One region of the Mechercharimyces mesophilus genome, then DNA from elsewhere that is predicted to be linked to it. Evidence: riboswitches for the same ligand, from Rfam matches in the RefSeq annotation. Region 1 holds a riboswitch; the other holds the start of a gene.
The links. Region 1 has a riboswitch for FMN ahead of ribB (3,4-dihydroxy-2-butanone-4-phosphate synthase). Riboswitches for the same ligand answer to the same signal wherever they lie in the genome.

Region 2: another riboswitch for FMN. It lies ahead of ribD (bifunctional diaminohydroxyphosphoribosylaminopyrimidine deaminase/5-amino-6-(5-phosphoribosylamino)uracil reductase RibD); the one in region 1 lies ahead of ribB (3,4-dihydroxy-2-butanone-4-phosphate synthase).

Annotation. Positions count from the first base shown of each region.
Region 1 covers NZ_JCBAPH010000003.1:161,989-165,586, reverse strand. The annotation lists gene AC6RGY_RS10615 (SOS response-associated peptidase) at 1-578, opposite strand, end outside; FMN riboswitch at 804-953, shown strand; gene ribB (3,4-dihydroxy-2-butanone-4-phosphate synthase) at 1,180-1,830, shown strand; gene AC6RGY_RS10605 (M56 family metallopeptidase) at 2,075-3,598, shown strand, end outside.
Region 2 covers NZ_JCBAPH010000001.1:921,164-924,761, reverse strand. The annotation lists gene AC6RGY_RS04705 (bifunctional 3,4-dihydroxy-2-butanone-4-phosphate synthase/GTP cyclohydrolase II) at 1-348, opposite strand, end outside; gene ribE (riboflavin synthase) at 365-1,015, opposite strand; gene ribD (bifunctional diaminohydroxyphosphoribosylaminopyrimidine deaminase/5-amino-6-(5-phosphoribosylamino)uracil reductase RibD) at 1,000-2,121, opposite strand; FMN riboswitch at 2,354-2,498, opposite strand; gene AC6RGY_RS04690 (COX15/CtaA family protein) at 2,666-3,598, opposite strand, start outside.

The DNA.
Region 1 (3,598 bases):
GTTAGCAGTCTCTCTGTTTGCCCGGATTCATGATGGATCCACGTCTCTTCCTCCTCTTGCGGAAGAATCACCGGCATACGGTGATGGATTGAGCGAAACGACGCATCCGCTTCCCGTGTGATAATCGTGAAGGTTCTCCGTTCTTCTCCGCTTTCAGACTTCCACTCGTCCCATAAGCCCGCAAAAGCAAACAGACCTCCTTCTTTTTTCACCACACGAAAAGGCACTTTTCCTCCCTCATCTGTCTGTACCCATTCATAGAATCCATCCGCAGGTACGAGACAGCGATGCCGACGAAACGAACGACGGAATGCTGGCTTCTCTAATACGGTCTCGCTTCGCGCATTGATTAAGCGACTTCCCATCGTTTCATCTTTCGACCAACGTGGAATCAGTCCCCACTGCATCTCTTTTAACTGCCGTTCCCGCGTCTCACTATCTTCCACAACAACCGGAAAAGCTTGTGTTGGTGCCACATTATAGCGAGGAGCAAACTCTGCTTGCTCCTTATCCATACTTACATGAAAACGATCTAGTACCTCCGAAAGTTCCACCGTCAGACTAAACCGTCCACACATTGGCATCCCTCTTTTTTAAAGTGACTTCTTCCCATGACATAACTTACACTCATGGCTTTCTTTCCGAAACTCCGAACGCACGCAGACAGAATGATTCTATAGTCTCTACCTACCCCCTTTATCTTATGTTATAAACTTCTCTTGCAAGAATTGTAAGACTTCATTCGATATATAGGAGAATCTTTCCTCTATTCTCCTTCTTTGTTATACTCAAAGCGAACTCAAATCAACCTTCGGGGCAGGGTGAAATTCCCGACCGGCGGTGATCACCGTACGACGGTAGTAAGCCCGCGACTCGCGGTTTCCTAGAGAAAGCGCGACTGACTTAGTGAAACTCTAAGGCCGACGGTATAGTCCGGATGGGAGAAGGGTGCAAGCATTGCCTTTTTTAAAGAATATAACGGCAGTGCTTCTTTCTGCATGTCTCTCTCGTACCTTGTATACCACCTTTCAGAGTGGTAACTTCAGCAGGAGAAGTACTCTCTTTTTAGGAGGAAGGGACGGAGAAAATTATGATCGCTATTGTCTATCAGGGTACGGGATGAACATGTTCTTTTTCCAGGTTGCATTTGGTTCAAAAATCGAGAGAGGGGATTTTTGAATGAAACAAGTAGCCGTGAGCAAGATGAAGCTCGCCATAGAAGCCATCCAACAAGGAAAGATGGTCATCATTCAAGATGATCAGAGTAGGGAAAATGAAGGTGACCTCGTCATGGCGGCCGAGCACGCGACTGGGGAAGCCATTAACTTTATTGCTCAATACGCACGAGGGCTCATCTGTACGCCGATGATTAAGGAGCGACTTCATGCACTCGGTCTTCCACAGATGGTGCAGGAAAATGAAGAAAGTTTACGAACCGCTTTCACTCTCTCTGTTGATGCCAAAGAAGGAGTGACGACGGGCATCTCAGCTTATGAACGTGCCCACACGATCCGCCAGCTTGTCAATGTCCACTCTACGTCCACCGATTTCGTTCGACCTGGACACGTCTTTCCACTAGAAGCTCGATCAAATGGCGTGCTGGAGCGACGGGGGCAAACAGAAGCCTCTATCGACTTGATGCGACTGGCAGGCTGTCGACCGGCTGCCGTCATCTGTGAGATCATGAATGAAGACGGAACGATGGCACGTCGTCCCGAACTGGAACGTTTCGCGGAAAAACACGAGTTGATCTTATTAACAGTACAGGATGTAGTAGACTTTCGGATGGAGAATGGGTTGCTTTCATGGAATGCCACTCAGGAGGCTTAGGAGCCTACCACAGTCGATAAAAGAAATAACAAAAGAGAAGCTCCTCATTCCATAGGAAAGAATAACTGGCTGGCCCCTTTCATTCATAGGGGGCCTTTTTGCTATACTGCTTTTTTAAGATCATCTTATCTTAAAAAGGGGTTGACAATGATAGACTACAACTGTAGTCTATTTATAAAGAACTGATTACAGTTGTAGTCTTAAACTCCTGGGATGCTATTTTCTTAGAAAGGAGAATATCAGTTTGCCCATCCATGCATTCATTGAAATAGCCAGTTGGGTCCTAGCCACCTCAATCTTGGCGATCCCTCTCATCGGATTGATCATTATTGTGAAAAAAGTACTTCCCCAAAAACTGAAAGTAGAATGGCATTACCTACTCTGGTTTATCTTGCTCGTACGTCTACTTGTTCCATGGACATTGGAAACCCCTTTTAGCATATACAATCTCTTTACGACTCTGATAGAACAAGAGCAATCACCCATTCCCTCTACTGACTCGCTTGATCAAGTAAACAGGGATGAAATCCTAGTAATCCCCAATACGAATGATATGAAGAATGGTAAAAATAATACGGCCGTTCCACAAACGGACATTCCTTGGGTAACACTAACATTGGTGGGGATTTGGCTCATAGGAATCATTTTTCTTACCTACTATCTTGTCCGTGAACAAAGGCGTTTTTCAAAAATCATCTATCAGGAGGTCTCTCCTCCAACACAGGAAATCATCGGTCTCTTGGACGATTGCAAATCCAAGTTAAACATTCGCCGAAAAATTCATATCAATTTCAGTTCATCTATTCAATCCCCTACTTTGTATGGAGTTTTCCGTCCGAAGATACTCCTACCGCAGAAGCGGTTACAGTCTTTTACTCACACTGAACTGCGGATGGTATTGCTCCATGAACTGGTTCATTATAAACGAAAAGACGTGCTTAATAATATCATGTGGACTGTCGTCCTCATCATCCATTGGTTTAACCCTCTCCTCTGGTATAGCTATCGACTCATGCGGGAAGATCAAGAATTAGCTTGCGATGCTAACACTCTTACGTATCTAAAGCGAGAGGAAGCCACTTTATATGGCTATATCATAATCAAGTTATTGGAAAGAGACGCACTTCCCTTGAGAAACCCCATTATCGCCAATTTTTCCGCAAATAAATCCCAAGTGAAAAGGAGAATCTTTATGATTAAGTCGTTTCAACCTCGCTCTTGGAAATGGTCTATTCTTGGCTTAGTCTGTATCATTGCTGTCGGATGCGCTTCCCTAACAACTGCACAACCGACTAAGGAAGAACCCACGGAACAAGCTCTGACATCTAGTGAACAACAGCGTTCGGATCCGAAAGATATCAGTAGTATGGTAATGGATAAATTGGATTCAGAAGGATTCCGCGTCCAAGCAGTGGGATCCGTAGTATCAGGTAAAGAATTTGAGGTCAATTTGTTTGGAACGAAAGAAGAAGTAAAGGCTGTGGAAAACGAAGTAAAAGAGTTGATACATGAGGTATTCCAATCTAAAGGCTATGATGATTATAAAATAGAAGTAACTCACTTTAATGAAGAAGAGTTTTCAAGAGAGACACCACATTCAAAAGAAGATGATAAAGATTCGGATGTAGTCCACAATATCCGTACTAAACTAGATGAACTCGGGTACTTTTCCCAATCCGTCAGCTACAATGGAAATAGCTTTACCATGCAAATCGATAAAAATGAATCAGAAGAAAGGAAATCACAAATAAAAGCCATTATTCAGAAT
Region 2 (3,598 bases), on a different contig from region 1:
CGCATGAGGATCAATCAGAGCACGAATCGTGTCCGCCCGTTCATAAGCAGAAATTCCTGTCGTACTCTCATGATGATCCACGGAAACCGTAAAAGCGGTACCGTGCGTATCCGTATTGTGATTAACCATGAGGGGCAAATCCAATTCTTGTGCCCGTTCAGCTGTGAGGGGTGTACAAACCAAACCACGACCGTGCGTAATCATAAAATTGATAACCTCTGGCGTCGCTTTCTCTGCTAAAACAACAAAATCCCCTTCATTTTCACGGTCCTCATCATCTACAACGATAACCACTTTCCCTTGCATCAGATCATAAATGGCATCCTCAATCGGGTGAAATGCATCCATTTCGTTATCCCCCTTTTTAGGCAAAACCTAGACTCGTTAGTTTCTCTTTCGTTATTCCTTCTTCACCTGGTTCTTTAATCAGCTCTTGCAACTGCTTCCGTATATATTTCCCCATCATGTCGCACTCAATATTAACTGAATCACCCACACTGGCTTGCTGCAATTGCGTTTCTTCCAAGGTATGCGGGATAATCGAAACCGCAATATGGTCACTCGATACCTCAAAGAGAGTCAGGCTGATCCCATTTAGGGCTACTGATCCTTTTTCAATCATATTGCGGGTCAACGTAGAGGGTACTTGCAAACGGAAGAGGATGGCATTTTCCACTGGCTTGCGTTGTACGATCTCACCGACCCCATCCACATGACCTTGCACAAAATGACCACCAAAACGGTCACCCGCTGCCATCGCCCGTTCCAAGTTGACGAGAGAGCCACTCCGTAGTGCGCCCAATTGCGTATGCAACATCGTCTCTGGCATCACATCCGCTGTAAATGAATCATGGTCAAAGCGAACCACCGTGAGACAAACCCCATTGATAGCGATGCTGTCACCCAGTTTCACATTTTCCAGCACCTTTTTACAGCCAATGGTCAGTTTCATCGTCAATCCTTGTTGCCTCTTCTGACGAACCGTGCCGACCTCTTCTATCAGTCCTGTAAACATGAATCACCCTCGCTTTCCTTTTTCACGTCTCCTTTGATCATTACATCATCCTTGTAGGTTTTTAGCGTAAGGTTTTCCAGCTCAACTGCGTCCTTCATTTGTTCAAAGCCCGTCCCCTCGATCGGAGTTGGACTGCTTGAACCACCAAGTAATTTAGGGGCGACAAACGCCACTACCTGGTCAATCAGGCCGGCAGTCAGAAGGGAGCCATTTAACCTACCGCCTCCTTCTACCAAGACCGACAGGATATTCTGCTTACCCAGATAGGTAAAAAGCTGATCCAGATCGACACGTGCTCCACTTCCACAAGGGATCACTTTGACACCCTTCTTCTCCAGCTGTTCTCTTTTCTTCTCGTCTACTTGGTTCGTACAGAAGACCCATGTTTCCGCTTCGTTCGTATCCACCACGGGTGTATCCAACGGAATTCTCAGAGTAGAATCGACGATCACACGGATGGGGTGTTTGCCCCCTTCCGGCAACCGTGTGGTCAAACGAGGGCGATCCGCCAGCACGGTACCAATACCCACCATGATCGCATCCCTGTCATGACGCATGCGATGGACAGCTGCTCGCGACTGCTCATTGGTCACCCATTGGCTATCCCCTGTTGCTGTCGCAATTTTGCCATCCAAAGTCATCGCCGTCTTCAGCGTCACCAGTGGGCGACCGGTGAGGCGATGATGGAAATAAGCTTCATTTAGTAGCCGACATTCCTCTTCTAATACGCCTACTTCTACTTCCACTCCCGCTTGACGCAGGCGCTCAATGCCTGTACCAGCCACGCGCTCATCGGCATCTTCTACGCCAACCACTACTTTGGCGATACGGGCATCGATGACGGCGTTCGTACAAGGGGGAGTCCGGCCATAATGACTACAAGGTTCTAAAGTAACATAAAGCGTCGCCCCAGCTGCGTTTTCTCCCGCCATCGCCAGTGCGTGCACTTCCGCATGCGGCGTTCCTGCTTTTAGATGGGCTCCACTGCCAATTAATTGTCCATTTTTCACAATCACCGCACCAACCATCGGGTTGGGGGATGTTTGTCCTTGGGCACTGCTTGCCAAGGTAAGCGCCAATTGCATCCATTCTTCGTGTCGATTCATCTATAGCCTCCCACCATTCATCAAAAAAAGCCCCGATTCGTTTCGAGGCTTTTTCATGAGGGAATCAGGAGGGTCCATATCTAGCGACAACGCAAAGAAGCGTCATCTCTTAGACAACAATCTCAATCGATTCTGATGACAAATGAGCGCACACGTAAAGAAACCTCGAATAGTAAAAATTACCAATCAAGTAAACTGCACTCATCGCTATCATTCATCGTGACCGCTCCTGTTCACCCTTCTCCCATCCAGACTTTCACTGTCGGCCCCGGAGTTGCACCGGATCCACCGCAAAGTTGCGGGTCACGGACTGAAGGGGAGTGCAAGACTTCCCTATCACCGCCGGTCGGGATTTTCACCCAGCCCCGAAGGATGTACAGTATGCTATTTACTTTCGTACATCTACCGTAAGTATACTGGATTGCGTAATGAATGTCTATTCAATATTAAGATATGGGCAAGATCATCCATAACGAAAGAAGCCAAAAAGCCCCTTCCTCTATTCGAGAAAGGGACTCTCTTCATTAGAATGGTCAAAGGAACATTATACCGATGAGTTCTTCTCTTTCGTCGATACCTTATTGCCCTTCTTCCACGGCCATCCTACTTGCATGCATAGATAGCAGAGGGCGGCAAAAAAGAGCGATACAATGGTGGTATGAGTTAATGCCATCATCAAATAATAGCGCACGGGAAGGAGGACAATCGAAATTCCACTGGCCGCTTGCAATGTAACAAAGAGAAACCCGAGAACACTTCCCCAGTACAAGTCACGTCGCTCTCGATAGTGACGGATGATCCATACCATCAACATCAATGCCAACAACCAAGCCACTATCGCAAATAGACGGTGCGTAATTTGTACTCCCGCAGGAGTTATCAGGTCAGGGAGGAAGCGATCCCCACAGAGAGGAAATGAAGGGCATCCCATGGTAGCTCCAGCATGACGAACATAAGCACCAGTATAAATCACTAGATAAACATAACAGGCATACACCCAGATGAATGTTCGCAAACGGTTACTTAAGCCCCGGCGCTTCTCCTTTGCCTCCATCACTCGTCCCGCTGTCTTTTGAAATAAATAAATGGATAATAAGGCAACCGCGGCGAAACAGATAAGAGAGAATCCAAAGTGGAGCGCCATCGTCATATCTTCACGCCATGCCGTACCGTCTTGCCCCCAAACCACCGTAGCGGCTCCCAGTAGTCCTTGTAAGATGATAAAAAAGACACTCGTAAAGCCGAGAAATTTCACCGTGCGATCCTGACGAAAGGCCAGCCATGACCAGATGGCAAGAACGACGACCACCAGACCGACAAGTCCTGAAACTGCGCGATGACTATATTCAATCATCGTGGTTACCGTCGCATAGGTAGGGAAGACCTCACCATGACAAAAGGGCCACGTTCGCCCACAACCTTCTCCCGAATCTGTCTTGGTAACCAGTGCTCCCATAAGTAAAATGAGATAGGTGCT